Regions from separate parts of the Pantoea sp. SGAir0215 genome, predicted to be linked through region 2. Evidence: predicted binding sites of a transcription regulator. Region 2 holds the regulator's gene; the other holds the start of a gene.
What was found. Region 2 encodes sigma-54, which starts transcription at its own class of promoters, with help from an activator protein. Its sites were predicted from a motif close to GTTGGCACANNTTTCGCTNT; they were not measured.

Region 1 (8,609 bases), 500 kb from region 2:
ACTCGATTGCCTGTTCCAGCGTCATTTTCTGCGGTGGAACCAGTGTGGTGGCTTCGTCAGTACCGGAAGCACGCATGTTAGTCAGTTTCTTACCGGTCAGGCAGTTCACGGTCAGGTCGTTAGAACGGCTGTGAATACCGATGATCTGGCCTTCATAAACTTCCGCGCCATGGCCCAGGAACAGCTTACCGCGATCCTGCAGACCGAACAGGGCGAACGCTACCGCTTTACCCTGGCCGTTAGAGATCAGAACGCCGTTCTGACGCTGACCCACTTCGCCCGGACGAATATCGTCGTAGTGGCTGAAGGTGGAGTACAGCAGACCCGTACCTGATGTCATGGTCATAAATTCGTTACGGAAACCGATCAGACCACGGCTTGGGATGACGTAGTCAAGACGTACGCGGCCTTTGCCATCTGGATCCATATTTTTCAGGTCGCCTTTACGCTCGCCCATGGCCTGCATAACGGAACCCTGATGCGTTTCTTCGATATCCAGCGTCACGTTCTCGAATGGCTCTTGTTTACGGCCTTCGAATTCGCGGAAGATAACTTTCGGACGGGATACCGCCAGTTCGAAACCTTCACGACGCATGTTCTCGATCAGTACAGACAGATGCAGCTCACCACGGCCCGATACGCGGAACGCGTCAGCATCTTCGGTCTCTTCCACACGCAGTGCCACGTTGTGAACCAGTTCTTTGTTCAGACGCTCAAGGATCTGACGTGAGGTCACGTACTTACCTTCTTTACCGCAGAACGGTGAGGTGTTGACGTTGAAGAACATGGTTACCGTTGGCTCATCCACGCTCAGGGCTGGCAGCGCCTGCACATTCTGCGGATCGCAAATGGTGTCAGAAATGTTCAGTTCACCCAGACCGGTGATCGCAATGATGTCGCCCGCTTCTGCCAGGTCGCTGTCAATACGCTCCAGCCCCAGGTGAGTCAGCACTTTACCCACTTTACCGTTACGGGTTTTGCCTTCGCTGTCTACGATGGTGACTTGCTGGTTAGGCTTCACTTTACCGCGCTTGATGCGGCCGATACCGATCACGCCCAGATAGTTGTTGTAGTCCAGCTGAGAGATTTGCATCTGCAGCGGCGCTTCGACTTCAACCTGTGGAGGTGAAACGTGGTCAACGATTGCCTGATACAGCGGGGTCATATCGTCAGCCATGTCGGTGTGATCCAGACCGGCAATACCATTCAGCGCAGAGGCGAAAATGATAGGGAAATCGAGCTGCTCGTCCGTTGCATCCAGGTTAACGAACAGGTCAAACACCTGATCAACAACCCAGTCAGGACGTGCGCCAGGGCGGTCAACTTTGTTGATAACCACAATCGGCTTCAAACCATGCGCGAACGCTTTTTTGGTAACGAAGCGGGTTTGCGGCATAGGGCCATCCATCGCATCTACAACCAACAGTACCGAATCCACCATAGACATTACGCGTTCAACTTCACCACCGAAGTCGGCGTGTCCTGGGGTATCAACGATGTTGATACGGTAGTCGTTCCATTTAATGGCGGTATTTTTTGCGAGGATGGTAATCCCACGCTCTTTCTCCAAATCATTGGAGTCCATCACGCGCTCGGTGGCTTCAGTACGGGCATCAAAAGTACCAGACTGTTGCAGCAGTTTATCAACCAGGGTGGTCTTTCCATGGTCAACGTGCGCGATGATGGCGATGTTACGCAAATTTTCGATCACAGCTTTTTTGCCTCAGGCATTAGAAATAACGCGGTATTGTACACGGATTAAGCGGGAGACTGAACACGATCACACTTTTCACTGAAAGTTTATTGCATTGTCGCAAAATCGCACTAATAGCCGTGCAAAAATTGCACTGCAATGATGTTTTGCACCACAATGGTGCTCATTTTCAACGCCAATGCACATAAAAAGTGCAGTGCAACTATCATGGTGCACGTCTTTTATGACAAAAAGGTGCATGACAGCGCGATTTTGTGCAAAGAAATAAAGTTGGCACAGAATTCGCTTTGTATTATCCAGATGAAAACGACGTAAGACAACGGTTGCAGAGCTGGTCGGGATCAGACTGAGGTATGGCTGACACATGTCGCACATTTCCTCACCCGGTTCTCACCATGTAGACAATGACCATTTCCAGGAGAGTTGAGTATGTCCGCTGAACACGTTCTCTCGATGATGAACGAGCACGAAGTTAAGTTTGTTGACCTGCGTTTTACCGATACCAAAGGTAAAGAACAGCACGTTACTATTCCGGCTCACCAGGTTAACGCTGACTTCTTCGAAGAAGGCAAAATGTTCGATGGCTCTTCCATCGGCGGCTGGAAAGGCATTAACGAATCAGACATGGTACTGATGCCGGATGCAACCACGGCAGTTATGGATCCGTTCTTTGAAGATTCAACACTGATCATTCGCTGTGACATCCTTGAGCCTGGCACCATGCAAGGCTATGACCGCGATCCACGCTCTATCGCAAAGCGCGCTGAAGACTATCTGCGTTCTTCAGGCATCGCTGATACCGTTCTGTTTGGACCCGAGCCAGAATTCTTCCTGTTCGACGATATCCGTTTTGGTTCGTCAACCTCTGGTTCACACGTCGCTATCGATGATATCGAAGCGGCCTGGAACACCGGCAAAGAATACGAAGGCGGTAACAAAGGTCACCGTCCAGGTCTGAAAGGCGGCTACTTCCCGGTTCCACCGGTCGATTCATCACAGGACATCCGTTCTGCTATGTGTCTGACAATGGAGCAAATGGGTCTGGTTGTTGAAGCTCATCACCACGAAGTTGCGACAGCGGGTCAGAACGAAGTGGCAACCCGCTTCAATACCATGACCAAAAAAGCTGACGAAATTCAGATCTACAAATATGTTGTGCACAACGTGGCGCATGCTTACGGCAAAACGGCAACCTTTATGCCGAAGCCAATGTTTGGTGACAACGGTTCAGGTATGCACTGCCACATGTCTCTGTCTAAAGGCGGACAAAACCTGTTCTCTGGTGACAAATACGGCGGCCTGTCTGAAACCGCGCTGTTCTACATCGGCGGTATCATCAAGCACGCAAAAGCAATCAACGCCCTGGCCAACCCAACCACCAACTCTTACAAGCGTCTGGTTCCGGGTTATGAAGCACCGGTTATGCTGGCTTACTCTGCCCGTAACCGTTCTGCATCAATCCGTATCCCGGTTGTTGCCAGCCCGAAAGCACGTCGTATTGAAGCGCGCTTCCCGGACCCAGCGGCTAACCCGTACCTGGCGTTTACTGCACTGCTGATGGCTGGCCTGGATGGCATCATCAACAAAATCCATCCTGGTGATGCGATGGATAAAAACCTGTATGACCTGCCACCGGAAGAAGAAGCTGAGATTCCAAAAGTTGCAGGTTCACTGGAAGAAGCGCTGAATGCACTGAACGAAGACCGCGAGTTCCTGACCCGTGGCGGCGTCTTCACTGACGACGCGATCGATGCTTACATCGAGCTGCGTAAATCAGAGAACGACCGTGTGCGCATGACGCCACATCCGGTTGAGTTCGAACTGTACTACAGCGTCTAATTTCAGAGTCAGCAAAATGGGTGCCGCATTGAAAGATTGCAATTGCGGCACGCTTAACCTGAAACGTTTTTTTGTTGCCGTGGAAACTTTAGCCCATCTTCGGATGGGCTTTTTTCTCCGCGAATTCATCGTTCATTCGCTTTAATTCCGGCTTAAAGACTACAATGCACTAAATTAGTGCAGAGGAACGCTGTATGGCAACTGCCTCCCTGCCCGACGCCGGGCAGATTCTCAATACCTTAATCAACAGTATTTTGTTGGTGGATACCGATTTGGCGATCCATTATGCCAACCCGGCGGCACAGCAATTACTGGCGCAAAGCTCACGTAAATTGTTCGGCACGCCGTTACCTGAATTAACCGGCTACTTTTCGCTGAATGTCGAGGTCATGCGCGAGAGTCTTGAGGCGGGCCAGGGCTTTACTGACAGCGAAGTTACTCTGGTCGTGGATGGCCGGGCGCACATTATGTCGCTCACGGCACAGCGCCTGCCTGATGGGTTGATTCTGCTGGAAATGGCACCGATGGATAATCAGCGTCGCCTGAGTCAGGAACAGCTGCAGCATGCTCAGCAGGTGGCCGCACGCGATCTGGTCCGCGGGCTGGCCCATGAGATTAAAAATCCGCTAGGTGGATTGCGCGGCGCGGCGCAGCTTTTGTCACGCGCCCTGCCGGACCCTGCCCTGAATGAATATACCAAAGTCATTATTGAACAGGCAGATCGCCTGCGAAATCTGGTCGATCGCTTACTGGGGCCGCAACAGCCCGGTATGCATATTACCCAGAGTATTCATCAGGTAGCGGAACGTGTCGTTAACCTGGTTTCGATGGAGTTGCCAGAAAATGTATCGCTGGTTCGCGATTACGATCCCAGCCTGCCGGAATTACCGCACGATCCCGATCAGATTGAGCAGGTATTGCTGAACGTCGTGCGCAATGCGCTGCAGGCGTTAGGCGAAGACGGCGGCACAATCGTGATTCGAACCCGTACAGCCTTCCAGTTAACACTGCATGGCACACGTTATCGTCTGGTTGCCCGCATTGATATCGAAGATGACGGCCCCGGTATTCCAGCCCAGCTACAGGATACGCTGTTCTATCCAATGGTAAGCGGACGGGAAGGCGGTACCGGCTTAGGCCTTTCTATTGCCCGTAGCCTGATTGATCAGCATTCGGGAAAAATTGAGTTCAACAGTTGGCCGGGTCATACCGAGTTTTCGGTTTACCTGCCTATTCGCCAGTGAGGTTTCTATGCAACGAGGGATAGTCTGGATCGTCGATGACGATAGCTCCATCCGCTGGGTGCTTGAACGCGCGCTCACTGGAGCCGGTTTAAGCTGTGCCACTTTTGACAGCGCGAACGACGTGCTCAATGCACTCGCAACAAAAACCCCGGACGTTTTATTGTCTGATATCCGTATGCCGGGTATGGACGGGCTGGCTCTGCTAAAACAAATCAAACAGCGCCATCCCATGCTTCCGGTTATCATCATGACAGCGCATTCCGACCTGGATGCCGCGGTAAGCGCCTATCAGCAAGGCGCGTTCGATTACCTGCCCAAACCGTTCGATATCGACGAAGCGGTCGCGCTGGTTGAACGTGCCATCAGTCACTATCAGGAGCAACAGCAGCCACGTAATCAACCGGTAAGCGGCCCCACCACCGATATTATCGGTGAAGCGCCCGCCATGCAGGACGTGTTCCGTATTATCGGCCGTCTCTCCCGTTCGTCGATTAGCGTGCTGATCAACGGGGAATCGGGTACAGGTAAAGAGTTGGTAGCGCACGCACTGCACCGCCACAGTCCTCGCAGTAAAGCGCCGTTTATTGCCCTCAACATGGCGGCGATCCCTAAGGATTTAATTGAGTCGGAACTGTTTGGCCATGAAAAAGGGGCCTTTACCGGTGCGAATCAGATTCGTCAGGGACGTTTTGAACAGGCCGACGGCGGGACGCTGTTTTTAGATGAAATTGGTGATATGCCGCTGGATGTTCAGACGCGCCTGCTGCGCGTACTGGCAGACGGGCAGTTTTACCGCGTCGGTGGCTATGCACCGGTCAAAGTGGACGTGCGCATCATTGCCGCTACGCACCAGAACCTTGAACTGCGGGTACAGGAAGGCAAGTTCCGTGAAGACTTGTTTCACCGCCTGAATGTCATCCGCGTGCATTTGCCGCCGCTGCGTGAGCGTCGTGAAGATATCCCCCGTCTGGCCCGTTATTTCCTGCAGGTGGCCGCACGCGAGCTTGGTGTGGAAGCCAAGATCCTGCATGCGGAGACCGAGACCGCGCTGACCCGTTTGCACTGGTCGGGTAACGTGCGTCAGCTGGAGAATACCTGCCGTTGGTTAACGGTGATGGCCGCCGGTCAGGAAGTGCTGATTCAGGATTTACCACCGGAGCTATTCGAATCCAGTACGCCGGAAAGCCCCACGCAGTCGCTTCCCGACAGCTGGGCAACCCTGCTGGCACAATGGGCCGATCGTGCCTTGCGTTCCGGTCATCAAAACCTGCTGTCAGAAGCACAGCCGGAAATGGAACGCACGCTTCTGACGACTGCACTGCGCCACACGCAGGGTCACAAACAGGAAGCCGCGCGTTTGCTGGGTTGGGGAAGGAATACGCTGACGCGTAAGCTGAAAGAGCTGGGCATGGAATAAGCGATTCCGCCGGAACAGCCTGTGCTGTTCCGGCGGTTAAATCACACGCGAATAGGGCTGTGTTTGCGTCTTTTGTCGCAGATAAGCATCAAAACACATACAAATATGGCGAATCAGCAGTCGTCCTGTTCCTGTCACTTTCAGGCCTGTCGCGTTTTGCACCACCAGCCCATCCGCAATCAGCGGTTTTAACCGCGCCAGCTCTTCGGCAAAATAGCTGTCGAAGGTGATATTCCACTGCGTTTCTGTCGCGCTGAAATCGAGCGCAAAGTTGCAGATAAGCGTTTTGATCACATCGCGGCGCAGGCAATCGTCCTGACTGAGCGTGAATCCCCGCCACAAGGCATGGCCCTGTTTTTCAACCTGGCTGTACCAGTCATTCAGGCTTTTCTGGTTTTGCGCGTAGCGGTCGCCGATCATGCTAATGGCGGAGACGCCCAGACCGAGTAAATCGCAGTCGCCCTGGGTGGTATAACCCTGAAAATTGCGGTGCAGGTTCCCCTCGCGCTGAGCCACCGCCAGCTCGTCCTGCGGTTTAGCAAAGTGGTCCATACCGATGAACTGGTAGCCATGCCGGGTCAGCGTTGTAATGCTCTGCTGCAGGATGGCCAGCTTCTGTTGCGCCGAGGGCAGTTCATTTTCTTTAATTTTTCGCTGTGCGGCAAAGAGTGACGGAAGATGCGCATAGTTAAAAACGCTCAGCCGATCGGGATCCAGCGCGATAACCCGCTGCAGTGTAAAAGCAAAGCTTTCCGGCGTTTGCAGCGGCAGACCGTAAATCAGGTCGATGCTGGTTGAACGAAACCCCTGCTCACGTGCCCGTGCCATCAGGGCAAAAATCACGTCCTCATCCTGCACCCGATTAACTCGTTCCTGCACCGCCTTGTTAAAGTCCTGTACGCCCATGCTCAGGCGATTAAAACCGCACGTCCGGAGATGATCGATCATCTCCAGTTCAATTTCACGCGGATCGACCTCGATCGACATCTCCGCGTCATCCTCGAAGGTGAAATGCTGTTTCAGCAGCGCCACCAGCCGGCTAACCTGCTGCTTATTCAAAAATGTTGGCGTGCCGCCGCCCCAGTGCAGTTGAGTGACGCGACGATCACGAAACAGTGGCGCGCGGGCGACAATCTCCCGTTCCAGCGCGTTCAGATAGCGGTCGGCTTTATGTAAGTGACGCGTGACAACCTTATTGCAGCCACAGAAATAGCACAGGCGATGACAGAACGGGATATGAACATAGAGCGACAGCGCGCGTTGCGGATAACGTTCAGTGGCACGGTGAAAATCAGCGTCTGTAAAGGTCTCGCTGAACGCTAGCGCGGTGGGATAAGAGGTATAGCGCGGACCCGCCGCATTGTATTTTTCAATTAATGCCTGGTCCCAGTCGATTTGTGTCGCTGACATGCTGACTCCTTCCGTTTACCTCGCTGTGGGAAAGGCCGCGATGCAGAAGGAAAGAGAGGAGTGCGGGAGGAAACCCGCCGTAAACGCTGCTTCAGACGCGACAGTCGTTGTAGTTTAAACAATAACCACAGGAGATAACATGTCATCAAAAGCACGAAAATTGATCCAGGCCAAAACATTGTCGTTTACCTGTTAATCCAGGCATGCGCATTTACGCATGCCGATCAAAGACGGCTTAATTCCCTTTAAGCAGGCGGTACATATCTTCTTCCGCCTCCGGATCGTCTTCCTCGTCCATCGCGATGCCGAGCTGTTCCATCAGTTCATCAATGCGATCCAGCGTGACATCAAGCCAGCCCTGATCCTCAGATGACAGCGTTTCGCCTTTCTCAAGGCGGTCCAGTAGCGCATCAAGACGCTCGCTGTTCTCTAACTGCGCCAGCTCTTCTTCCGGTGTCAGCACCACTTTCTGCTTCGCCGGTTTTGCCGTCACTTTTTTGGTTTTTGCGGGTGCAGCGTTGTCGTCAACGATTAACGACACCGGCTTTTTACTGCCGATACGCGGATCTTTTGCCGGGGCCGCTTGCTTACCGTTGCTGCTCTGCGCTTGCGGGTTAGCACGGCTGCCTGACGCATGGCCACGATGCTTTTTATCGCGTTTACGATCGCGCGCTTCGTTATTGATCTCTTCACGCGATTTACGTTTTGCTTTGGCGACAGGCTTGCCCTTCGCCGCGCTTGCAGGTTGCTTCATAATCTTGGGTTCCGGTGTTTTTTATTCAGTATAGAATTGCGGCGAAATCTAGCAGAAACCAGACAAAGAAAAAAGGCGACAGCTCAAGCTGTCGCCTTATTTCATACCTTCGGCAGAAGGAATCATGTTTCAAATCCGTTTCGGCTCACAACATCCCGGTTAATCCTGCGCCTGCTCAACTCCGGAGCTCATCCTTTTCCTTTTCTGGTCCGCAATCCCTGACCATTTCCT
Region 2 (8,609 bases):
TCCAATAGCGGCGAATCCAGCGAGATTCTGGCGCTGATTCCGGTGGTGAAACGCCAGCAGATTAAACTGATCTGTCTGACCAGTCGACCTGAAAGCGCCATGGCTCGGGCCGCCGATATTCATCTTTGCGTCAAGGTGCCGCAGGAAGCCTGTCCGATGGGCCTGGCACCTACGACCAGTACCACCGCAGCTTTGGTGATGGGCGATGCACTGGCTGTCTCCCTGCTGGAGGCACGCGGCTTCACGCCTGAAGATTTCGCGCTGTCGCATCCGGGCGGTGCGCTGGGCCGTAAACTGCTGCTGCACGTAAGCGACATCATGCACAGCGGTGATGAGTTACCGCACGTCACGCGGGATGCATCATTGCGGGATGCGTTGCTGGAGATAACCCGTAAAAATCTGGGCCTGACCGTGATTGTTGACGATTTGATGAAGATTGAAGGCGTTTTTACCGATGGTGACCTGCGCCGCATCTTTGACATGGGCATCGATTTTCAAAAAGCGACCATTGCAGAAGTCATGACGCGTGGCGGCATCCGCGTACGTCCGAACGTGCTGGCCGTCGATGCGCTGAATTTAATGCAAACCAAAAACATTACCTCCCTGCTGGTAGCCGATGACGACCATCTGCTGGGTGTGGTACATATGCATGACATGCTGCGCGCAGGCGTAGTGTAAACAGGAAGACACAATGCAGTCTGAGATTGCCGCTATAGAAACATGTTACGGCCCGGTCAGTGCCGACATTATGGCCCGTGCCGGGCACATTCGCCTGCTGATTTGCGATGTGGACGGCGTGATGTCTGATGGCCTGATCTACATGGGTAACAGTGGAGAAGAACTGAAAACCTTTAATGTGCGCGACGGTTACGGCATTCGTTGCCTGCTGACCTCGGACATTGAAGTGGCTATTATTACCGGCCGCACGGCCCGGTTACTGGAAGACCGCTGCAAAACGCTGGGGATTCGCCATCTTTATCAGGGGCAATCAGATAAGCTTTTGGCCTATCGCGAACTTCTGGATACACTGTCGCTCTCTGACGAGCAGGTGGCTTATATTGGTGACGATCTGATCGACTGGCCAGTTATGGCAAAAGTAGGGCTCAGCGTAGCGGTGGCCGATGCGCACCCGCTGCTGTTAGCGCGAGCGCGTTACGTCACACGTATTGCCGGTGGGCGCGGCGCAGTGCGTGAACTGTGCGATCTCATTTTGATGGCGCAAAATAAATTTGAGGATGCCAAAGGGCAATCAGTATGAGTAAAAGCAGGCGTTGGATAACGTTGGGGCTGGCCTTGATTGCGCTGGTGCTCATTGGCTGGAATTTCACTAACCGGGACAGCGACGATGGCGCACCGGTAATGAATAATGATCAAACGCCAACCTACACCAGTGCCAATTCGCATACCGTAGTTTACAACCCTCAGGGTGGCCTGGCTTATAAGCTGATCTCGGACAAAGTTACGTATTTCGAAAATACGGGAACCAGCTGGTTTGATAATCCGGTCATGACAACCTACGACGAGAATAAAATGCCGACCTGGACGGTACGTTCAGATAAAGCAAAGCTCACTAAAGATCGTATGCTGTATTTATATGGTCATGTTGAGCTGAATGCGCTGGCGCCAGATTCTGAACTGGAGCGCATCAAAACGGATAACGCTCAGGTCAATCTTGTCACTCAGGACGTCGCCTCGGACGATCAGGTGACGTTATATGGCCGCAGTTTTAACTCTACCGGCATGAAAATGCGTGGAAATTTACGGACAAAGCAAGCCGAGTTACTCGAAAAGGTCAAAACCTCTTATGAAATTCAAAATGAACAAAAACAGCATTAAGTTTTTACTGGCCAGCCTGCTGCTTGCAGCCAGCCTGCCGGCGCTGGCGCTGACCGGTGACTCGGACAAACCCGTTAATATCGACTCTGAAAATCAGTCGCTGGACCTGCAAGGCAACGTCGCGACCTTTACCGGTAATGTGGTCGTAACTCAGGGGTCGATCAAGATTACGGCAGATAAAGTCGTGGTGACCCGTCCGGGCGGCGACAGCAAAAAAACTATCGTTGATGCCTACGGCAATCCGGCGACCTTCTATCAGATGCAGGACAACGGTAAACCGGTACAGGGACACGCGTCCAAACTGCATTACGAGCTTGCTAATGACTTTGTTGAGCTGACGGGCAATGCGTACATTGAGCAGTTGGACAGCAATATTAAAGGCGACCGCATTACTTACCTGGTCAAAGAGCAAAAAATGCAGGCTTACAGCCAGGGCCAGAGCAAGCGCGTGACCACAGTTCTGGTGCCGTCGCAGTTGCAGGACAAGCCCGCGTCAACCAATAGCGAAAAAAAGAGTAACTGATCACTATGGCCACATTAATCGCAGAGAACCTGGCGAAGGCGTACAAAGGCCGTCGCGTGGTTGAAGACGTCAGTCTGCAGGTAAAATCCGGTGAAATCGTCGGCCTGCTCGGCCCAAACGGTGCCGGTAAAACCACCACCTTCTATATGGTGGTCGGGATTGTTCCGCGCGATGCGGGCCGCATTGTCATCGACGATGAAGACATCAGTATTCTGCCGCTCCACGCGCGTGCGCGTCGCGGTATCGGCTACCTGCCCCAGGAAGCGTCAATCTTCCGGCGTCTGAGCGTTTACGACAACCTGATGGCCGTGCTGCAAATTCGTGATGATTTAACCGAAGAACAGCGACAGGATCGGGCGAATGAGCTCATGGATGAGTTCCATATTGCACATCTGCGCGACAATATGGGACAGTCACTGTCGGGCGGTGAACGTCGCCGTGTGGAAATTGCCCGTGCGCTGGCCGCAAATCCCAAATTCATTCTGCTGGATGAGCCTTTTGCCGGTGTTGACCCGATTTCCGTTATTGATATCAAAAAGATTATTGAACATCTGCGCGACAGTGGGCTTGGCGTGTTAATCACTGACCACAACGTGCGTGAAACGCTGGCGGTCTGTGAACGGGCCTATATTGTCAGCCAGGGCAACCTGATTGCTCACGGTACGCCGAATGAAGTCCTTGCAGATGAGCAGGTTAAACGTGTTTATTTGGGTGAAGAGTTCAGACTCTGATAAGGTGTCGTTAATACTGATGGTTACCCGGGAATATTCATCCTGTCTATGAAGCAAGGTTTACAACTCCGGCTCAGCCAGCAACTGGCGATGACCCCACAACTGCAACAGGCGATACGTCTGTTGCAGCTTTCTACGCTTGAACTTCAGCAAGAGCTACAGCTGGCCCTGGAAAGTAATCCCCTGCTTGAACAGACTGAACAGCATGAAGAAATAGACGCAAAAGAGTATCAGGAAGGCGAAGCGGGACTTGATACGCGTGAAGCGCTGGAACAAAAGGATATGCCCGAAGAGCTGCCGCTCGACGCGACCTGGGATGAAATCTATACCGCGGGAACGCCATCAGGAACCGGTACGGACTATCAGGATGACGAACTGCCCATCTACCAGGGCGAAACCACCCAGTCGCTGCAAGATTATCTGATGTGGCAGGTTGAGCTGACGCCGTTTAGCGATACCGATCGGGCGATCGCGACGTCTATCGTCGATGCCATTGACGATACGGGTTATCTTACCGTTTCGCTTGAAGACATTCTCGACAGTATCGGCGATGATGAGCTGGAAATGGACGAAGTTGAGGCCGTTTTAAAGCGCATTCAACATTTTGATCCGATCGGCGTAGGTGCACGTGATTTGCGTGATTGCCTGCTGGTACAGTTGTCGCAGTATGCGCCTGAAACGCCAACGCTCTCTGAAGCCCGCCTGATCGTCAGCCATCATCTTGATCTGCTGGCCAACCATGATTTCCGCAGCCTGATGCGCGTCACGCGTTTAAAGGAAGACGTACTGAAAGAGGCAATGCTGCTGATTCAGTCGCTCGATCCACGTCCGGGCCAGTCGATCAATACTGGCGAGCCTGAATACGTTATTCCTGATGTGCTGGTCCGTAAAGTTGCGACGCGCTGGACGGTAGAACTTAATACCGACAGTCTGCCGCGGCTTAAAATCAACCAGCACTATGCCGCCATGGGCGGTGCTGCGCGTAATGACAGTGACAGTCAGTTTATCCGCAGTAATTTGCAGGAGGCGCGCTGGCTGATCAAAAGTCTGGAAAGTCGCAATGAGACGCTGTTAAAAGTCTCACGCTGCATTGTTGAACAGCAACAGGCCTTTTTTGAGCAGGGCGAAGAGTTTATGCGTCCGATGGTGCTGGCCGATATTGCCCAGGCGGTGGATATGCATGAATCCACGATTTCCCGCGTCACCACGCAAAAATATCTTCACAGCCCGCGTGGCATTTTTGAACTGAAGTATTTTTTCTCCAGTCATGTTAATACTGAAGGAGGAGGCGAAGCCTCATCTACTGCGATACGGGCACTAGTAAAAAAATTAATCTCGGCGGAAAATCCCGCTAAACCCTTGAGTGACAGTAAACTGACCTCCATGTTATCTGATCAAGGGATCATAGTGGCACGTCGTACCGTTGCAAAATATCGAGAGTCTTTGTCCATACCGCCTTCAAACCAACGTAAGCAGTTGGTTTAACAGAGAGAAGGAAGACCTATGCAGCTGAACCTTACCGGGCAAAATGTTGAAATCACCGAGCCACTGCGTGAATTCGTCACGGCGAAATTTGCCAAACTGGAACACTACTTTGATCATATCAACCAGGTATATGTTGTCCTGAACGTTGAGAAGGTGACACAGGTTGCTGATGCCACATTGCACGTTAACGGGGGCGAGCTGCACGCCACATCGGAAGCGGAAGATATGTATGCGGCAATTGACGGACTGATTGACAAGCTGGCCCGTCAACTGACCAAATATAAAGACAAGTTAAAAAAACACTAACCTTCACGCTGGCAGGCGCGCCGGGCGCGCAGAGCTGAAAGGATGGGGCGGATTAACCGCCCCGTTTTGTCATCTGTGCCAGCGCCATGATTCCGCTACGTGATTACCGCGTACCGGTTTACTGGCTAAGTGAACTCGCAAGTGAAACGAAAATGAACAATGATTTAACACTGGAACTGAGCACAGTGCTTTCGCCAGACTGCACCCGCAGCAGCGTACACTGCCAAAGCAAAAAACGGGCGCTGGAAATTATCAGTGAACTGGCCGCTAAGCAGCTCAACCTGCCGCATCAAACGCTGTTTGAAGCGATACTGACCCGCGAGCGCATGGGAAGTACCGGTATTGGCAACGGTATTGCCATCCCGCATGGCAAGCTGGAGGAGGATACGTTACGTGCCGTCGGTGTCTTTATCAGCCTTGAGCAACCCATCGCATTTGATGCCGTGGATAATCAGCCTGTCGATCTCCTTTTTGCGCTCCTCGTGCCCGCGGACCAGTGTAAAACTCACTTACATACACTGTCGTTAGTAGCCAAACGGCTGGCGGATAAAACGGTTTGCCGCCGTCTGCGTGCTGCGCAGAGCGATGAAGAGCTGTATGCCATCATTACCGAAGAACAAACAGAGCAATAAAGCGCGTGATTTACCGGCGTGAGCCGGCTTTAAAACGGGAGAGAAGGTCATGGTGCTGATGATCGTCAGCGGTCGGTCAGGCTCAGGAAAATCAGTGGCGCTGCGCGCGCTGGAAGACATGGGTTTTTACTGCGTGGATAACCTGCCGGTCGTGTTGTTGCCTCAGCTGGCAGAATCACTGGTTGAGCGCAATATCTCAGCGGCGGTGAGTATCGATGTGCGTAACATGCCTGAGTCGCCTGAAATTTTTGAAACCGCGCTCAATAATCTGCCTTCCGGATTCTCGCCCCAGTTGCTGTTTCTTGATGCCGACCGCAATACGCTGATTCGCCGTTACAGTGATACGCGTCGCCTCCATCCCCTGTCCAGCAAAAATCTGTCGCTGGAAAGCGCGATTGATGAAGAGAGTGACCTGCTTGAGCCGCTGCGCTCGCGTGCCGATTTGATCATTGATACGTCAGAGATGTCGGTGCATGAACTGGCTGAGATGTTGCGTACCCGCTTACTGGGTAAACGCGAGCGGGAGCTGACTATGGTGTTTGAGTCGTTTGGCTTCAAACATGGTATTCCCATTGATGCGGACTACGTCTTTGACGTGCGTTTCCTGCCCAATCCACACTGGGATCCCAAACTGCGCCCGATGACGGGGCTGGATCGTCCCGTCGCGGCTTTTCTGGATCGTCATACCGAAGTCCATAACTTCATTTATCAGACACGCAGTTATCTGGAACTCTGGCTGCCCATGCTGGAAACGAACAACCGCAGCTATCTCACCGTGGCGATTGGTTGCACCGGTGGCAAACACCGCTCGGTGTATATTGCAGAACAGCTCGCTGATTATTTCCGCTCACGGGGTAAAAATGTACAGTCCCGTCATCGCACACTGGAAAAACGTAAATCATGACCGTCAAGCAAACCGTGGAAATCAGAAACAAGCTGGGCATGCATGCACGCCCCGCCATGAAGCTGTTTGAACTGGTGCAAAGTTTCGATGCCGAAGTGCTGTTACGCAACGAGGCCGGCACAGAAGCCGAAGCCAGCAGCGTTATCGCGTTGCTGATGCTGGATTCCGCCAAGGGCGGCCATATTGAGATCGAAGCCAGCGGCCCCCAGGAAACTGACGCGCTGGCCGCCGTCATTGAACTCTTCGAAGCCGGTTTCGACGAAGAGTAACGTCAGTCCAGATGATTGCGCTGCAGGAAGCCCTCTCCTCCCAGTTGGCGCATCTGTCGGAGTATCCATTGCTGGCGCTGACGCACATAGCCTGACGGCGCGTCGGCACGAAAGCGCAGCGGGTTAGGTAAAACGGCCGCCAGTAACGCCGCTTCTGACATGGTTAAGCGACTGGCAGGCTTGTTGAAAAAACGCCGGGACGCCGCCTCAACACCAAAGGTCCCTTTACCAAACTCCGCGATATTCAGGTAAACCGTTAAGATCCGGCGTTTAGTCCAAACGGTTTCCAGGCCGACCGTCAGACCCGCTTCCAGTCCTTTACGCATCCAGCTACGTCCATCCCACAAAAACAGATTTTTAGCCGTTTGCTGTGACAGCGTTGACGCACCGCGCATCCGGTTATCATCGCTGTCCAGTACAGACTGAATGGCTGCCACATCAAAGCCCCAGTGGTGAGGAAAGTTTTGATCTTCCGACGCGATAACGGCCAGCCTTATCCAGGGCGACATCGCCTGTGTCCCCACCCAATCCGAATGTGAGACATAGCTGAAATCGCCACGCAACCAGGCACCGATTTGGCGTTCAGCCATCACGGCAGAGAAAGGCACCGGGAGAAAGGAAAAAAGTAAAATACCTGCCAGCCACAGCCCTGCCCAAATCAGCAGAATGCGCAGCACAATGCGCTTTACACCCTGCCAAAGCTTCCCTTTATGCTTACTCATACAATCGTCTCATCATTATGTCGTTTTTTAATTAATTTCAGGTGTAATCACCCCTGATGATAAAAAGCGTTCCTGAAAAATTCGCCGTCTGGGCCTGTCACCTTTATGATATGGCAAAGAAAATGCATCTGCGATGCAACAATAGTATGAATGAGTTCAATAAGTTCCCTTAAAAAGGAATCGGTTCCATTTACGAAGTCTCACACCATTCCTTGCAGGGCGATGATAATAATTCGTGATAATTGCAGCCATCAATGTTTCACAAAACTTATATTTTATTTCGGGCGCGCCTGAACACAGGTTGCAGCAATGCGGCAGGCATTAACGTACTTATGGCATTTCTTAACCGCAATGCATGTTTTTTTATTAATATGTTTCCCCAAACATTACAAACTTTTCTATTGATAAAACCTTTTAAGCGCCAGGGCGGATGACGTTTTCCGAAACGTTTTGGACCTTCCTGACCCGATCCTTTCATTATTCTTTATTATCATAAGTTTATAGCCAATTTAGTTCGCATCAGTGACGAATCATTTGTGTTAAGAGGCTCAACACAGGCTTTGTTAACAAATTTGGGTTAAACCCGTACAAAAAACAGAACTTTTGTTCAAAAAACAATCAATGTAACGGTAAAATTGATTCCTTTCTTGACTATGTTGGCAAATTAATGTTTCCTGTATTTAAACGCTGTTCAACATCACAAATTTTAATGAATCTTGTCACAAGCTAATTCGAATTTGATAAGGTGTTGCATGTGTTAACCAATACCCGTTGTTGCCTTGAAAAACACTAAGCATAGCAGCAGCGACTTTTTCCCTGGTGTTGGCGCAGTATTAGCGCACCCCGGCCTCGGCTGGGGTCATTTTTTTTGGATCACCGTTGTTTCTCAGCCACCCACTCGCGCAATATCTGCACATCGTGCCGCCATTCACGCTTCAGCTCTTCCACCCATTCGCCCACGTTATCCCACCAGGCCGGTAATTCTGGGCTTTGAATTTGTTTCGCGATCTGTTGCAGATGCTGCAGACCGACAGAACCCGCCGCTCCCTTAATTTTGTGGCCCTCTTCAGCAATGCCTTTTTCGTCGCGTGCCATCAGGTTGGAGTCCAGTACCTCCAGGTAGCCCGGCATCATCTGTTCGAAGATGGTCAGGCTTTGCGTAATCAGACCGGGTCCCACCAGCTCCAGATACTGTTCAAGC

Region 1: the regulator sigma-54 is predicted to act here: its motif matches at 1,984-2,003, upstream of glnA (glutamate--ammonia ligase).

The regions. Positions count from the first base shown of each region.
Region 1 covers NZ_CP028031.1:561,572-570,180, forward strand. Annotated here, with positions in the region: gene typA (ribosome-dependent GTPase TypA) at 1-1,711, opposite strand, end outside; gene glnA (glutamate--ammonia ligase) at 2,144-3,553, shown strand; gene glnL (nitrogen regulation protein NR(II)) at 3,748-4,797, shown strand; gene glnG (nitrogen regulation protein NR(I)) at 4,805-6,214, shown strand; gene hemN (oxygen-independent coproporphyrinogen III oxidase) at 6,251-7,624, opposite strand; gene yihI (Der GTPase-activating protein YihI) at 7,860-8,378, opposite strand.
Region 2 covers NZ_CP028031.1:1,056,638-1,065,246, reverse strand. Annotated here, with positions in the region: gene kdsD (arabinose-5-phosphate isomerase KdsD) at 1-678, shown strand, start outside; gene kdsC (3-deoxy-manno-octulosonate-8-phosphatase KdsC) at 692-1,258, shown strand; gene lptC (LPS export ABC transporter periplasmic protein LptC) at 1,255-1,836, shown strand; gene lptA (lipopolysaccharide ABC transporter substrate-binding protein LptA) at 1,805-2,359, shown strand; gene lptB (LPS export ABC transporter ATP-binding protein) at 2,365-3,090, shown strand; gene rpoN (RNA polymerase factor sigma-54) at 3,139-4,575, shown strand; gene hpf (ribosome hibernation promoting factor) at 4,594-4,881, shown strand; gene ptsN (PTS IIA-like nitrogen regulatory protein PtsN) at 5,034-5,513, shown strand; gene rapZ (RNase adapter RapZ) at 5,563-6,417, shown strand; gene npr (PTS phosphocarrier protein NPr) at 6,414-6,686, shown strand; gene mtgA (monofunctional biosynthetic peptidoglycan transglycosylase) at 6,689-7,408, opposite strand; gene arcB (aerobic respiration two-component sensor histidine kinase ArcB) at 8,282-8,609, opposite strand, start outside.